Regions from separate parts of the Dermacoccus sp. GAS27A genome, predicted to be linked through region 3. Evidence: riboswitches for the same ligand, from Rfam matches in the RefSeq annotation. Region 3 holds a riboswitch; each other region holds the start of a gene.

Region 1 (3,598 bases), on a different contig from region 3:
ACGCGAAGACGGGCGCGATCCTCGCCGGCCCGGACATCCGCACGCGCGGCTTCGCCGAGGGCGACGAGGTGTTCGACCGCGTCCGGCCGAAGATCGAGCAGGCGCTGCTCGAGGCACGCAACAAGGGTGTCAAGGACAGCCACCAACTGCAGCAGGTCATCCGGCGCGCCGTGGGCGGTTTCGTCGGCGGCAAGCTGCGCCGCCGACCGATGATCATCCCGGTGGTCATCGACGCCTGACGCTTCGGGGGTATGTCAGGGGGTCGTGTGAGGCGGCTGAGATCGCCTCTGGCTGCCATCTCGGATGAATGAAGGGTGCGACGCGTGTGACGCGTCGCACCCTTCGTCCGTTGGGGTGCAACTGGATTCGAAATGGACGTCGAGGTTTGTTATTGAGCGTGGTCAAAAAAACTCGCATGAGCGCGCGAGCGGGCCCTTCGACAGGAGCCACCGCGTCGGCATCCCGTATCTGACGAAATGCGGCGGTGAGCCCCTCGCTGGGGCCCACCGCCGCTCGTTCTCCTCACCAGGGGCGGGGCTCTGAGAGGTCTCGTCGGTCGGTGACGGGGCTCCACCCGAGGCCCGGGGTGTGGGTGTAGTCGAAGGCGGGCCCATGGGTGACGAGAGCACGCACGGCGTCGACGAGGCGTCGTGCGTGCTCTGTCGTCGTGGCGAGACCGATCGAGGCGCGCACTGCCGTCGCGCCCTCGCCGAGGCGCGCGTCGCAGAGCAGGTGAGCGCAGAATCGCCCGTCGCGCACAGCGATGCCGTGCTCGTCTGCGAGCACCTGAGCGACGAGCGTCGGGTCGTATCCGGCGACGGTGAACGTCGTGACGCCGACGTTGTCGCTCGCATTCCGCCTTGGCGCGCCATCGTCGAGGTGAGCGTCCGCGGCATTCTGCTCGTCGAAGAGTTCGACGATCCTCACGCCGTCGATCGAGGCGAGACCGTCGCGGACGATGGCGTGGATCTTCTCCTCGCGCGCCTCGGCTTCGCCGCGCTGCGCGGACAGCGTCGAGGCTGCGGCCGCGAGCGCGATGGCCCCGACCGCGTTCGGGGTGCCGCCCTCGTGGCGTGCGGGCGCGGGCGCCCAGGCGACGTCGCCGGCGCCTGACGCATCTTCGCTGACGCGGTGGCTCGCGCCGCCGGCGCGGAAGTACGGAGGGGCGGTGTCGAGCCAGTCGCGGCGCCCGACGAGGGCTCCTGAACCGTACGGCGCGTAGGCCTTGTGGCCGGACAGAGCGACGTAGTCGATGCCCCAGGCGTCGATGTCGACGCGGCGGTGCGGGGCGAGCTGCGCGGCGTCGAGAGCCGTCCGCGCCTCATGCCGGCGGGCGACGGCGGCGAGGCGCTCGATGGGCCACACCTCGCCCGTCACGTTGCAGGCGCCGGTGATGAGGACCAACACGGGAGCATCGTTGTGGGCGCGGAATTCCGCCAGAGCGACGTCGAGGTAACCCTCAGCCTCGGCGTGAGAGTGAGGGATCGGCAGCCGCGTCGTCCGCTCGTCCGCCCACGGCAGCAGCGCTGCGTGGTGCATCGAGCGGAACACGAAGACCTGCGTCTGTTGCGGCAGACAGTGGGCCAACAGGTTGAGCGCGTCCGAGGTGTTGCGCGTGAAGACGGTCACGTCGTCCTCGCGCGCGCCGACGAACGCGGCGACCTCCTGCCGAGCCTCCTCGTACCACCGGGTCGTCAGCTGCGACGCCCGTCCCGCACCGCGATGCACCGAACCGTACGTGCGCAGGGTCGTGTCGACGGCCCGTGCGACGGCCTGCAGCGCGGGAGCCGTCGCGCCATGGTCGAAGTTCGCGTGCTCGACGACGCGCCCGTCGAGCGTCGCGACGCCGAGATCGGCGCCGATCGTGGCCAGGGCGACATTGGCCTGCTGCGACGCGTCCGCGCGATGATAGGTAGCCGTGGGCGTCTCGCGACGGGACCCGCCGGGGTGCGCGGGCTGGGTGTGGTGACGCTCGGGGTCCGCGACGGGAGTTCCGGGGGTTACGGCATGAGCGGGGCGGCTCGTGTGGCTCGCAGCGTGGCGGCGCGCGTCGGAGTCAAGGATCGAGAGAATGGCAGAACGGGGCATCGAGGCTCCTCGAGTCAGGGGCCTCGCCGTCGCCAGATGGCTCGGCCCGCGCTTGCCGACACCGGTGCTGGTGGCGGCCAGGTCGTCACCCGGAGCACCCCACCGCGGTGGAGGGTTGCCGTCCAGCAAGCCGGGGCTGTGCGCTGGAACTCATGACCTACGTGAACGCTCGCACCCGGCCCTCCGCCGCGTCCACCGACGAGCGGCCGGAGGTTCGCATCGTGAGATCAACTGTGGCATCGCGGATGGCGAGCGCCGCGCGCAAGAGTCGGCGTCTCGCGGTGGGGATGCCCGTGGTCCCCCGGGCAGCTGGCGGCGCCTCCGACAAGGGTCAGGGCGCTGTCGGATGCGAGCGCGTCAACGCGCCAGCGCATCGGGACGCGGATTCGAAGGTGTCGAGCCGACCCGCCGTCACCATTGGACCCGTGTCACGGCGTGGGTCCGCGAAAACGGCCGGAACCCCCACTAGCCTTGCGGGGTGGCGACCCGAAACAGACCAGCGAACGACAGCGTCCTCGTCGCGAAGAAGGCCTCTTCGCAGCCGCGCGCCAAGAGCTCGCGCCCGGCCGGCGCATCTGCGGCCTCGACGACGCGCGCCCGCACGACCCCGCCGAAGTCGAGCGCACCACGTTCGGGCGGCACGACGAAGAATGCACCCGCGCGCAAGACCGGCTCGTCGCGAGGGGCTGCTGAAGCGCGTCCCTCCGCGTCCGGTCGCGCTGCTCGTGGCGCGTGGATGGGTGTTTCGCACGTCGCCGGCGGCACCGTCCGCCGCGTCGGCGCCGCCGCTTCTGACCTCGAACCCGAACACCGTCGCGACGGGCTCGGTTTCGCCCTCCTCGCCCTCGGCATCGTCGTCGCTGCGCGGGAGTGGTGGGGGCTGCCCGGCATGTTCGGGGACGTCGTCCACGCCGTCGCGGCCGGCACGTTCGGCGTCATCGCCTACGTTCTGCCCGTCGTCCTCATCGGCATGGCCATCCACATGTTCCGCCACCCGCGGGGGCACCAGCCGACCAACCGCATGACGATCGGACTGACGATCCTCGCGCTCGGCTCGACGGGGATCGCCCACCTCGTCGGCGGGCGTCCGTCGACAGGGGTTTCGACCGCGGTGCGCGGCGCAGGCGGCATCCTCGGCGTCATCACGGGAGGGCCGCTGTCTGCCGCGCTCACGGTGTGGGGCGCGGGCATCATCCTCGCGCTCGTGTCGTTCTTCGGTTTCCTCGTGCTGACGCGCACGCCCGTCAATCGCATCCCGCAGCGCATCCGCGAGGTCGAGGCGCAGATCTTCGGCCACCCCCTCGATGAACGCGACGACGAGGGCGAGCTGCTTCAGCGTGACGCCGTCGCCGACGACCTGCACGGCGCCGACATCGGCAACCGCGCGCGGGGCGGCTCGCGTCGCGGCGCGGGTGACGACGCCCGGCGCGGCGATGAGCCCTACGAGCAGGCCGCCGAGGTCGTCGGCAAGGGACCGCGCGGCAAGGGCCGTGGCACATCACGCAACCCG
Region 2 (3,598 bases), on a different contig from region 3:
GCAGCGCCGGGTCGAGTTCGGCCACCTCGTCGAGGATCACCTCGACCGCGTCCTGGCCCTCCTCCACCTGCACGACGCGGCCGCCGACCGCGTCCGCACTCTCCAGCGCGGCAGCGCGCGCGTCGTCGCTCGGGACGGTCGAGACGAGTACGAGCGGGCGCCCCAGCACACTCGACTGACGCACGGCCTCGGCCACCGCGGCCTCACCCTCCGGGCCCGGAGCGAAACTGACGACGACGGACATGCGCAACCCCTGTTCTGCGACTGTGGCGATCGGCTCACACGCTACCCGAGGTGCCGCGAGCGCCCGCCGTCACGCCACGGGACGGACGCGGCCCGCCTCGGCCGTGAGCGGCCGAGCGATGACCTCGCGCACGAGCGCCGCGATCTGGTCGGCCTCGATGAGGAAACCGTCGTGACCGTGCGGCGAGTGGATGAGACGCAGCCGTCCGCGCCCGTGAGCCCGGACGATGTCGGCGGAGGCACTGACCGGGAACAGCCGATCGGAGTCGACCGCGGCGACGACGAGCTCACCCCCGAACACCCGGAGCGCAGGCTCGATGCCGCCGCGGCCGCGGCCGACGTCGTGCGTCGCCATCGCCTGCGTGAGCCGCACATAACTCATGGCGTCGAACCGCGCGACGAGTTTCGCGGCGTGGTGCTCGAGATAGCTCTCGACGGCGAACAGGCCGCCGTCGAGCGTGCGGTCCGCTCCCTGCGACTCGCGCCCGAACCGCTCCTGCAACTCGTGCGCGCTGCGGTAGGAGGTGTGCGCGATCTGGCGGGCGAGCCCGAGCCCCGACGTCGGGAAGACGCCCTGCTCGAGGTAGCCGCCACCCCGGAAATCCGGGTCAGCTTCGATTGCCCGCACCTGCGTGTGCCCCCACGCGATCTGGTCGGCGCCCGCCGCCGCGCAGCTCGCGACGACGAGGGCGCGCTGCACCCGATGCGGGAAGGTCGCCACCCACTCCGCGGCGCGCATCCCGCCGAAGGAGCCGCCGATGACGGTGTGGAAGTGCGCGATGCCGAGAGCGTCGGCGACCCGCGCCTCGGCGCGCGCCTGATCCCTGACGCTGACGTGTGGGAAGCGCCCGCCCCACACCCGGCCGTCTGGTGCGAGCGACATGGGGCCCGTGCTGCCGCGACAGCCGCCGAGCACGTTGATCGCCACGACGAACAGCTCGTCGGTGTCGAGGGGCGCGCCGGGGCCGATGAGACCAGGCCACCACCCCGCCGTCGGCTGCCCGGGGCCGACCGGCCCGACGACGTGCGAGTCTCCGGTCAGGGCGTGCTCGACGAGGACGGCGTTGCTCGCGTCGTCGTTCAGCTCGCCCCAGCACTCGTACGTCATGACGACGTCGGGCAGGGCGGCGCCGTTCTCCAGCGTCAGGGTGCCGATGTGGACGGCACGTGCGTGCGGGTTGAACCCGCCGTCGGTGAGGGGCGCCGCGGGGTCGGCCACGGCGAGGCGACGGTGCGAAACCATGACGTCCTCGATTCCGAGGTGGGTCGCAACCCACCTCTCGCGCTTGCCGCCCACGGGCGGCCCTGTCGTCACCCGGGGCACCCCGCCGCGAGGGAGGGTTGCCGCTCAGCAAGCCGGGGCTTGTGTCACTGAAACTCTTGACCTGCGACACAGTAGGCGGCCCTGCCCGCGGCTTCCATCGCCCGCGCGGCGACGTCCACGATGTGGCGCGCTCCCACAACCGGCACGCTCGTCAGGCGACGGAACTCTGCCGAGCCTTCGTGTGGAGCGCACCGACGGCCTGCTCGTACGACAACCCCGTGCCTGTGATGTCGCGCAGCAGCTGCCCCAATGACGTCCGCCCGATGAGCAGCGACGCCGCGGCGCACGCACCGGCTCCCCGCAGGTCGCCTTCGCGCCAGGTCGCGGCGGCCTCGAGGGCCTTCCACGCGGCGCGGCCGTGGCGCGGCACGAGCGGCAGCCAAGTTCGCAGGCACGCGCTCGTCATCGGCGGGCCGGGCTCGCCGAGCGGCGTGCCCGGGCTCAGCAGACGGAAGAGTTCGGGTGCGACGCACAGGAGGATCTCATCGCGCGTCGGGCCATCGACGACAGCGTCGGCGAGCACCTGCAGGTCGGCGCTGCGGGAGCGTCGCCGGGTGCCCGACGCGGTGTCGGGGACGTCGCACAACCGTGCCCAGGCGGCTCGGACGTCGACGACGCTGGGAACGGGGCGCGCGGTGGCGGCCATGGCCTCGCCGCCGCGGCGGACGTCGCGAAGCTGCTCGCGGGTCTGCTCTGACAGGGACGGGATCTCGTGGATCGCGCCGTCACAGCAGCCGAGCTCGCATTCGATGGCCCACCAGTGCTCGTCGCTGGCACCGAGGACGTGGTGCAGCGGCACGCGGCGCTCGATGCGTTTCGCGAGGGCCGCGATGTCGACGCGGCCCGGCTCGCAGCGATAGGCGATGGCGATGGCGGCCTGCGCACCCATCGTCGCGCGCCGCTCAGCGACGACGTCGAGCATGTGCGCCGTCTCCCCGTCGCACGCATCGTCCGCCCAGCCGAGCACCCCCGCGAGCGCACCGTCACGTTCGAACAGGACGATGACGGCGCCCGCCCCCTCGGAGCCGACGAGATCGGGAAGGGCTGCCACCAGGGCGCTGAGGCCCTTGAGTCGTGTTGTTGTCTTCATGCCCCCCAGCGAAACCCATGACGCCACCCGCGCGCTGACCACGAGCCACAAACCTGTGGACGAGGCATCCTGCGGACCGCGAAACGGGCCGTAGCCGTCACACCTGTGGGTGAGTGGGCCGTTCGAGCAAGGCCAGGCGGGGGTTCGCGGCCCGTCAGATCGTCGCCCGGAAGCCCGTTGATGCGCACAGACGACACATCGCCGAACCGGCCCGTTCACGCCGAACGCCACCCGTCGAAGACGAGTGGCGTTCGGGGTGGAATCAGGGCGACGTCAGGCTGACGGCGGGATCTGCGCGACGAAGTCGCGACGCGCCGACTGGGCGATCTTGCGGATGAGGACGACATCGAGGCCGCCACCGATGAAGCCGCCCGCCACGGGGATGAGGCGCGGAATGCGCGTGAGGAAGCGACGCCCCACCTGCGAGCCGAGACGGAACGCAACTGACTTGTTCACGACGGCGAGCGCCGCCGGCGGCAGCTTGCGCGTGGCGACGTTCGTCGCGACGCCACCCGTCATCGGGCCGAGGCCCTTGAGGACCTGCGTCGCGTCCGCACCGATGAGGTCGAGCAGGATCGCCGAGCGCACGGCTGGGTCGTCGACGTCGTGACCGTTGATGGCGGCGATTGCCGCGACCATGCGCGTCGCGACGGTGTAGAAACCGATGACGTTCGCGGGCAGTGCCACGGGGAGCGTGACGAAACCGCCGAGGTTGGTGAGGAAGCCGTTCGCGCCCGCGAGCTTCGTGTGTGATGCGACGACGTCGTCCATCGCCGCTTCCTTGGAGCCCGCCTTCTTCATCGCCTCGTCGGCGACGGCGCGGGCCGACTTGAACGTCGCCACGCCCCCGATGCCCACCGAGATGAGGTGCTGCGCCAGGGTGTTGGCCGTCGAGTCGAGCATGCCCGACGATTTCTCGGGGGCTGCAGGAGCCTTCTTGT
Region 3 (3,598 bases):
TGCCGAAGGTCGAGGCGATCGTCAGCGGGAAGATCATCGACTTCGCACCGATCGTCGAGCCCGTGACGGCGAGCGTCAACGGCCCGAGAGCGGCGGCGAAGATGATGAACGGGATCGGTCGGATGATGTTGACGAGAACGTTGAGCACCGTGTGCAGAACTCGGTTCTCGAGGATGCCGCCGCGTCGTGTGGTGTTGAGCAGCACGCCGAGGGCGAGGCCGAGCAGGCCGCCCATGATGATCGTCGCGCCGACCATGAGCAGCGTCTCGCCCACCGCGGTGACGATCGTGGGGCGCAGCGCCTCCCAATCGGTTGCGGGCATCATGCGGCGACCTCCTCGACGTCGGCGGCGAGACGCAGTTCGTCGAGCACGGTGGTGACGGCGGCGTCGTCGCCGCGCAGGGCGAGCGTCAACGTCGTCAGGGTGTCGTCCTTGAGCGGTGTGAGGCCGCCGTGCACGATCTCCGGTTCGACGCCGTGTGCGGACATGCGGGCCAGGACACGGCCGAACTCGCGCGGGTCGTGAACCGTCAGCGTCGCGAGGCGCCCGTCGTGGGCAGCGCGCAGCCGGGCGCTCTCGCGTGCGTCGGGCACGTTCCGCAGGGTGGCGTCGACGAGGCGGCGCGTCGCGTCCGCCTGCGGCGCGCCGAGGACGTCGACGGTGCGCCCGGACTCGACGATCCGCCCGGCCTCGAGGACGACGACGTCGTCGGCGAGTTCGCGCACGACGTCCATCTCGTGGGTGATGACGACGATCGTCACGCCGAGCTCGTCGTTGACGCGGCGCAGCAGCGCGAGGACGTCCTTCGTCGTGTCGGGGTCGAGCGCGGACGTCGATTCGTCGGCGAGCAGGATCTCCGGGTTCGTCGCGAGCGCACGGGCGATGCCGACGCGCTGCTTCTGCCCGCCGGAGAGCTCGTCGGGGTAGGCCCACGCCTTCTCGGTGAGCCCGACGAAGCTGAGCAGCTCGGTGATGCGCGCCTCCTGGCGCGCCTTGTCCCAGTCGGCGACCTCGAGGGGGTAGGCGACGTTGGCGTACACCGTGCGCGAGCGGATGAGGTTGAACTGCTGGAACACCATGCCGATGCGACCGCGCAGCTCGCGCACCTGCTTCGCGGACAGCGACGCGAGGTCGACGCCGTCGATCTCCACGTGGCCGCGCGTCGGCGTCTCCAGGCCGTTGATGAGACGGACGAGGGTGCTCTTGCCGGCGCCGGAGAAACCGATGACGGCGACGATGCGTCCGCGCTCCACCTGCGTCGTGATGCCGTCGAGAGCCGTCACCTGGCTCTTGCCGCGGGTGAACGTCTTGCCGACATCGTGGAAGGCGACGGCGGGCGGGGTGTCACTCGCCGGCGCGGCGGCCTTCGTCAGTGTGGGGGAGGGGCCCGTCACTTCGATCCCTTCGCCTTGATCTGGGCCTCGAGCTTCGCGAGGATGCCCTGCACGTCGGAGGCGGAGTTGTTCACGAGGACGCTCGTGCCCTTCGTGCGCTCCTCGATGAGCTTCTCGACGCTTGGGTCGTGGTAGGCCTTGACGAACTTGGCGTAGTCGGCGTTGTCCTTGTCCGCGGCGCGCGCGACGACGACGTTGATGTACGGCTTCGACGAGGCCGCATGCGGGTCGTCCTTGAACAGGGCCTTGCTCGGGTCGAGCTTCGCATCCGCGGCGAAGTTGTTGTTGACGATCGCGCCGTCGACGGACGGCAGCGCAGCGGCGGTCTGCTCGGCGTTGACCGCTGTGACGGTGACCTTCGAGGCGCCGGCGTCGATGTCGGCCGGGGTCGACAGCGAGGTGCCACCACCCTTGAGCTTCAGCAGTCCGGCGCTCTGCAGCAGCAGCAAGGCGCGTGCCTGGTTCGTCGGATCGTTGGGGATGGCGATCTTGCCGCCCTGGGGGAACTGGCCGACGCTCGTGTGCTTCTTCGAGTACAGCGCCAGGGGAACGATGTAGGTCGCGCCGATGGGCGTGAGGTTCTGCTTCGCCTTCGTGTTGTAGTCGGCGAGGAACTGCAGGTGCTGGAACTGGTTGAGGTCGACCTGGCCCTCGGAGAGCGCGGGGTTGGCCTGGGTGTAGTCCGAGAAGTTGACCGGTTCGAGGTCGAGACCGTACTTGTCCTTGCCCACCTTGACGAGCTGGTTCCAGTACGGGTCCGACGCCTCCGTCGTGCCCACCTTGAGGTGGGTCAGCTTGTCGTCACTGCTCCCGCCGAGCACCTTGGCCCCGATGCCGGCGGCCAGCGCGACGACGAGGACGCCTGCGCCGATCGCGACGTACTTGCCGGTGTTGTTCTTCGGTTTCGGGGGCAGGGCGCTCGCGCCGTTCTCGGCGCTCGTGGCGTCATGCGTGGAGGAGGCGGGCGTCGAGGTCTCGTCGGCGGGGGTGTGCTTGTCGGTCATGATCTCTCCTGGTGAGGCGGCAAGGATGCGAATGCGCGGAGCTGGCGCGGATGCGCGGAGTCAGCGTGAAGGCGGGAGCGCCGGGGTGGGGCGCGGTGCGCGGTGTCGTGCGGGGCATACCTTTCGCGGCCTGGGCAGCGCAACGGAAGGCTCACGAGGATGCCGTCACGTTGGGTGCCGAGCGTGCTTGCCGCGTGGTCGACGCGGCCGGGTCATCACCTGGAGCACCCCGCCACGCGTGTGAGGGTTGCCGTCCGACCAGCCAGGGCTTTGCATCGGATCTCTTGACCAGCAGCGAGATTAGAGCCGCGCACGACAAAGCGTCAAGTTGTGGCACTGGAGATGAGACGTGGGCGAAGATTGTGACGTGCGACACGCGGGGTGGCTGATGCGGCGTCTTTCGCCGTCGAGGCTCGGGTGAGTGATTTCTTCACACCGCTTGGACGATCGTCTAGGTGGGTGATGAGTGTGACGTCGGTCACGCGCCGAGGGCCCCGGCGTCGTGTTCGACGACGTCCCACCCGGGCAGCACTTCGGTGACGTCCTGACCCAGCCGGACGCCACGTGCTCGGCTGGTTCGAGCGTGCGGGCGGTCTTCCGCGGCGGCCACCCGAAGAATGACTTCCGCACGATGGACACGTTCGTCAAGGTGCAGCGTCAGGTCGGCTCGTCGTGGGTCGACGTCCCCGACGACCACGACTGGGACACCTCGAACGTCTGGTCGCGCGAGGGAGTCTCGTACTCGCGATGCACCGTGGAGTGGCGCATACGTCGCGGCACGCCCGCAGGCACGTATCGCCTCGTGCAGCAGGGCAACTGGAAGAACGGCTGGAACGGCAAGGTCAGTGCCTACACCGGAACGAGCCGGGCCTTCCAGGTGCGCTGAGACGGCCGGTGCGCCGCGGTGGCCGGTTGATCGGCCACCGGCTCAGCGGCCGCCGTGCATGTCGTCGTCAGCGTGGCGGGAGGACGTCCGTCTGCGCGGGCAGGTCGGCGACGCCGACGGGGCACGTGACGCCCTTGAAGCCGTGGTTGCAGTAGCCGCCAGGGTGCTTGGACAGGTACTGCTGGTGGTACAGCTCCGCCGGCCAGAAGGGGCCCGCCTCGTCCGCCGGGCGCATCTCGGTCGTGATGGCGCCGCGACCCGCGTCGTCGAGTGCCTCCTGGAAGAGCGCGGACGTCTCGCGGGCAGCGCGCTC
Region 4 (3,598 bases), on a different contig from region 3:
ACGGCGTACGACGGCACCGACATCGGCCCGCGTGACAGCGACATCGCCGTGCGTGTCGAGAGCGAGGAGGGGCTGCGCTACCTCCTCAGCGCCCCTGGCGATCTCGGCCTCGCCCGCGCCTATCTGACGGGCACGCTGACCGGCACCGGTTTCCACCCTGGTGACCCCTACGAGGTGTTCAGCCGCATCAAGCGTGACGTGCGCACGAAGCAGCTGACGCCGAAGGGCGTTGCGTCGGCGCTCGCGCCCGTCGTCAAACAGCTGGGGCCGAAGGCGTTCGTCCACCCGCCGCTGCCCGAGGTCGAGAACGAGCCCCGCTGGAAGCGCCACCTCGCCAAGGTGAACCCGGTGGGCCGCGCCGCCGACTCGATCAAGCACCACTACGACGTCTCGAACGCGTTCTACGAGAAGGTGCTCGGTGAGTCGATGGCCTACACGTGCGCCGTGTTCGACACGCTGGACGACACCCTCGAGGACGCGCAGGAGCGCAAGTTCGCCCTCGTCGCCGACAAGCTCGACCTGCAGCCCGGCCAACGGCTGCTCGACGTCGGCTGCGGCTGGGGCGGCATGGCGATGCACGCCGCTCGCGAGCGCGGCGTCCACGTCATAGGCGTCACCCTGAGCAAGGAACAGGCCGAGTGGGGTCAGCGCGCCGTGCGTGAGGCGGGCCTCGAGGGCCTCGTCGAGATCCGCCACGGCGACTACCGCGACGTCACCGAGACGGGCTTCGACGCCGTCAGCTCGATCGGCCTCACGGAGCACATCGGCGTGAAGAACTACGCCAACTACTTCTCGTTCCTGCACTCGAAGCTGCGCGACGGTGGCCGCCTGCTCAACCACTGCATCACGCGTCGCGACGACTCGGCATCGGCCAAGCCGGAGCCGTTCACCGATCGCTATGTCTTCCCCGACGGCGAGCTCGCCTCGCCGGGGCGGCTCATCAGTGGGTGCCACGACGCCGGTTTCGAGGTTCAGCATGACGAGAACCTGCGCCTGTCGTACGCCCTGACGCTGCGCGACTGGTGCCGCAACCTCGAGGCGAACTGGGATTTCTGCGTCGCCGAGGCGGGCCTGCCGACCGCGCAGGTGTGGGGCATCTACATGGCCGGTTCACGCCTCGGGTTCGAGGAGGGCTGGCTGCACCTGCACCAGGTGCTCGCCACGAAGACGACCGACAACGGCGACAACGGCGGCTACCCGCTGGGCTCGCACTGGGCGTCGCGTCGGCAGGGTTGACCTGTTGCGCGCACGGTGACGGCCGACGACCTCGACGAGGTCGTCGGCCGCTGTCGTGTGCCGGGCATCGCCCCGGGCCAGCGACGGCGGGTGAGATGGCGGATCGCGAGCACTGACTCGCCCCGTAGCAGCCGTGTCGTGATGCCGCGCACGGTGCCGGGCGTGGTTGGAACCCGAAGGCGCGTCCGGTGCCCGGGCAGCCCCTTTGCATAACTCGCTATTTTGAATAGGTGAGTGCTACGTTATGCGTGGGTCACGAGCCCCGGCGCGAAGTCTCGGCTGGCCGGGCGGCAACCCCCATGCGAACGCACACGGTGCGCCGGGGTGCCCCGAGTAACGACCCGGCCGCCCGTCGACCGACGCGGCGGCAAGCGCAACGAAGGGTCTGCCATGACACTCCTCGACACCACGCCCGACACGAACGTCGACTCCGCGAGCGGCGCAGCGGCGCGCCACGGCGGCACCGTCGCGACGCCCGGGCTGCGCATCGAACGCCTCGGCCCGGCGTTCGGCGCAATCGTCCACGGCGTCGACCTCGCGCAGGTCGACGACGCGATAGCGTTCGACCTGCGCCGCGCGCTGCTCGCGCACAAGGTGCTCTTCTTCCGCGGTCAGGACGCGTTCGACGACGACGCGCAGGTGCGCCTCGGCAACCTGCTCGGTGAGCTGACGGCGGGTCACCCCGTCGCGAGCACGCACGAGCGCAAGGAGATCTACTCGATCGACTCCTCCGACCCCGAGTTCTCGTTCTCCGACGAGTGGCACACGGACGTCACGTTCATGAAGGAGCCGCCGGCCATCAGCATCCTGCGCGCCGTGACGCTGCCCGACTACGGCGGCGACACCTCCTGGGCCGACGCTCAGGCGGCGTACGACTCGCTGTCGAAGCCGTTCCGCGGCCTCGTCGACCAGCTCATCGCCGCCCACGACGGCAACCGCGAATGGGGCGCGTACCTGCGCAAGCATGGTGGGCAGGAATGGAACGGCAAGGTCGTCACCGAGCTGCCCGTCGTCGAGCACCCCGTCGTGCGCGTCCATCCCGAGACGGGACGGCGTGGGCTGTTCGTCAACCCCGGTTTCACCTCCCACGTCGTCGGCGTGTCGCAGGCCGAGTCGCGGGCGATCCTCGACGCGCTGTATGCGCACCTGACGCAGCCCGAGCACACGATCCGTCACCGCTGGGCGCCCGGCGACGTCGGCATCTGGGACAACCGTGCGACGTCGCACTACGCCAACCGCGACTACGTCGACGCCAACCTCGGCCCGCGCGCCATGAGGCGTGTGACGGTCGGGGGCGACAAGCCCGTCGGCGTCAACGGGCTGACGGGTGGCGCGGCCGCCTGACGGTGCGAACTGACATGACGCGGTGCGGGTCTCTGGGGCCCGCACCACGTCGTCATGTACCCCACTGCGATTTTCGTCCCCCTTCGCGAATCCCGTCCACATCGGCGAATCCTGTCCCCATCGGCGGTTTGCGTGCACATTCGTCCAGCCGGCCGTCGGGAAAATCAGTCGCCGGGGGCGTCGCACGGTGATGGAATGACGGGATGCTGACGCTCATCAGGCCCGACGCCGCTCGCTACGACGACTGGAGGGGCGCGTTCGACGAGTTCGGCGCGTCGCCGAAGGACGGCACGGGCTATCGTCGCGACGACATCGTCGACACGTCGCGCGCCGGGTTCGACGCCTACCTCGCCGATCGTGCGCGCCAGGGCGATACGACCGTCCCGCCGCCTGAGGGATTCGTGCACTGCAGCTATTTCTGGGTGTTGGACGGCCCGCGGGCGGGGGAGGGCGACATCGTCGGATTTCTGGCCCTGCGTCACACCCTCACCGAGGTGCTCTATGAGGCGATCGGTCACATCGGCTACTCGGTGCGTCCCAGCGCTCGTGGGCGGGGCGTCGCCAAGGGCGCGTTGATGCTCGGTCTCGACGAGGCGCGGGCGCTCGGCATCGAGCAGGTGCTGGTGTGCTGCAGCACCGAGAATCCGGCGTCACGCGCCGTCATCGAGAAGTGCGGCGGGCAGTTCGAGGACGTCCGCTCCCACCCCGCGTTTCCGGGCGAGACGCGTCGCTACTGGTTCGGCTCGCCGCCGTGGCCGCAGGGCCCGACGGCCTGACGGCGCCTACGTCGGCTGCGAATGTGACCGAGAATCGCAGACGGGGGCAGGAACCGCAGAAGGGCACGGTGTAGGGCGGCCCGGCCGAACCCCAATCTCCATCCGAGCCCGGCCCCCAACCCATCCGCCGACGTCGTGACCGGGATGTGATTTTCTCGGTCCGCGAGTAGAGACTCCGTACCCACGGGTAGACCCCTAGTGTGGCCTTACTCACAGCGGCCGTCATGGCCACCAGCACTACC

What was found. A riboswitch is a leader RNA that binds a small molecule or an ion and turns the genes downstream of it on or off. The one in region 3 is predicted to bind S-adenosylmethionine.
Region 1: another riboswitch for S-adenosylmethionine. It lies ahead of ABH936_RS00425 (aminotransferase class V-fold PLP-dependent enzyme); the one in region 3 lies ahead of ABH936_RS05125 (MetQ/NlpA family ABC transporter substrate-binding protein).
Region 2: another riboswitch for S-adenosylmethionine. It lies ahead of ABH936_RS00625 (homoserine O-acetyltransferase); the one in region 3 lies ahead of ABH936_RS05125 (MetQ/NlpA family ABC transporter substrate-binding protein).
Region 4: another riboswitch for S-adenosylmethionine. It lies ahead of ABH936_RS11635 (TauD/TfdA family dioxygenase); the one in region 3 lies ahead of ABH936_RS05125 (MetQ/NlpA family ABC transporter substrate-binding protein).

The regions. Positions count from the first base shown of each region.
Region 1 is NZ_JBIYDW010000001.1:83,286-86,883, forward strand. It holds gene ABH936_RS00420 (ribonuclease J) at 1-239, shown strand, start outside; gene ABH936_RS00425 (aminotransferase class V-fold PLP-dependent enzyme) at 523-2,088, opposite strand; SAM riboswitch class IV at 2,132-2,246, opposite strand; gene ABH936_RS00430 (DNA translocase FtsK 4TM domain-containing protein) at 2,567-3,598, shown strand, end outside.
Region 2 is NZ_JBIYDW010000001.1:144,405-148,002, reverse strand. It holds gene ABH936_RS00630 (universal stress protein) at 1-244, opposite strand, end outside; gene ABH936_RS00625 (homoserine O-acetyltransferase) at 314-1,486, opposite strand; SAM riboswitch class IV at 1,521-1,629, opposite strand; gene ABH936_RS00620 (hypothetical protein) at 1,719-2,657, opposite strand; gene ABH936_RS00615 (EcsC family protein) at 2,931-3,598, opposite strand, start outside.
Region 3 is NZ_JBIYDW010000003.1:321,866-325,463, reverse strand. It holds gene ABH936_RS05135 (methionine ABC transporter permease) at 1-325, opposite strand, end outside; gene ABH936_RS05130 (methionine ABC transporter ATP-binding protein) at 322-1,395, opposite strand; gene ABH936_RS05125 (MetQ/NlpA family ABC transporter substrate-binding protein) at 1,392-2,399, opposite strand; SAM riboswitch class IV at 2,578-2,689, opposite strand; gene ABH936_RS05120 (neutral/alkaline non-lysosomal ceramidase C-terminal domain-containing protein) at 2,902-3,285, shown strand; gene msrA (peptide-methionine (S)-S-oxide reductase MsrA) at 3,353-3,598, opposite strand, start outside.
Region 4 is NZ_JBIYDW010000010.1:125,035-128,632, reverse strand. It holds gene ABH936_RS11640 (class I SAM-dependent methyltransferase) at 1-1,236, shown strand, start outside; SAM riboswitch class IV at 1,488-1,616, shown strand; gene ABH936_RS11635 (TauD/TfdA family dioxygenase) at 1,627-2,580, shown strand; gene ABH936_RS11630 (GNAT family N-acetyltransferase) at 2,784-3,356, shown strand.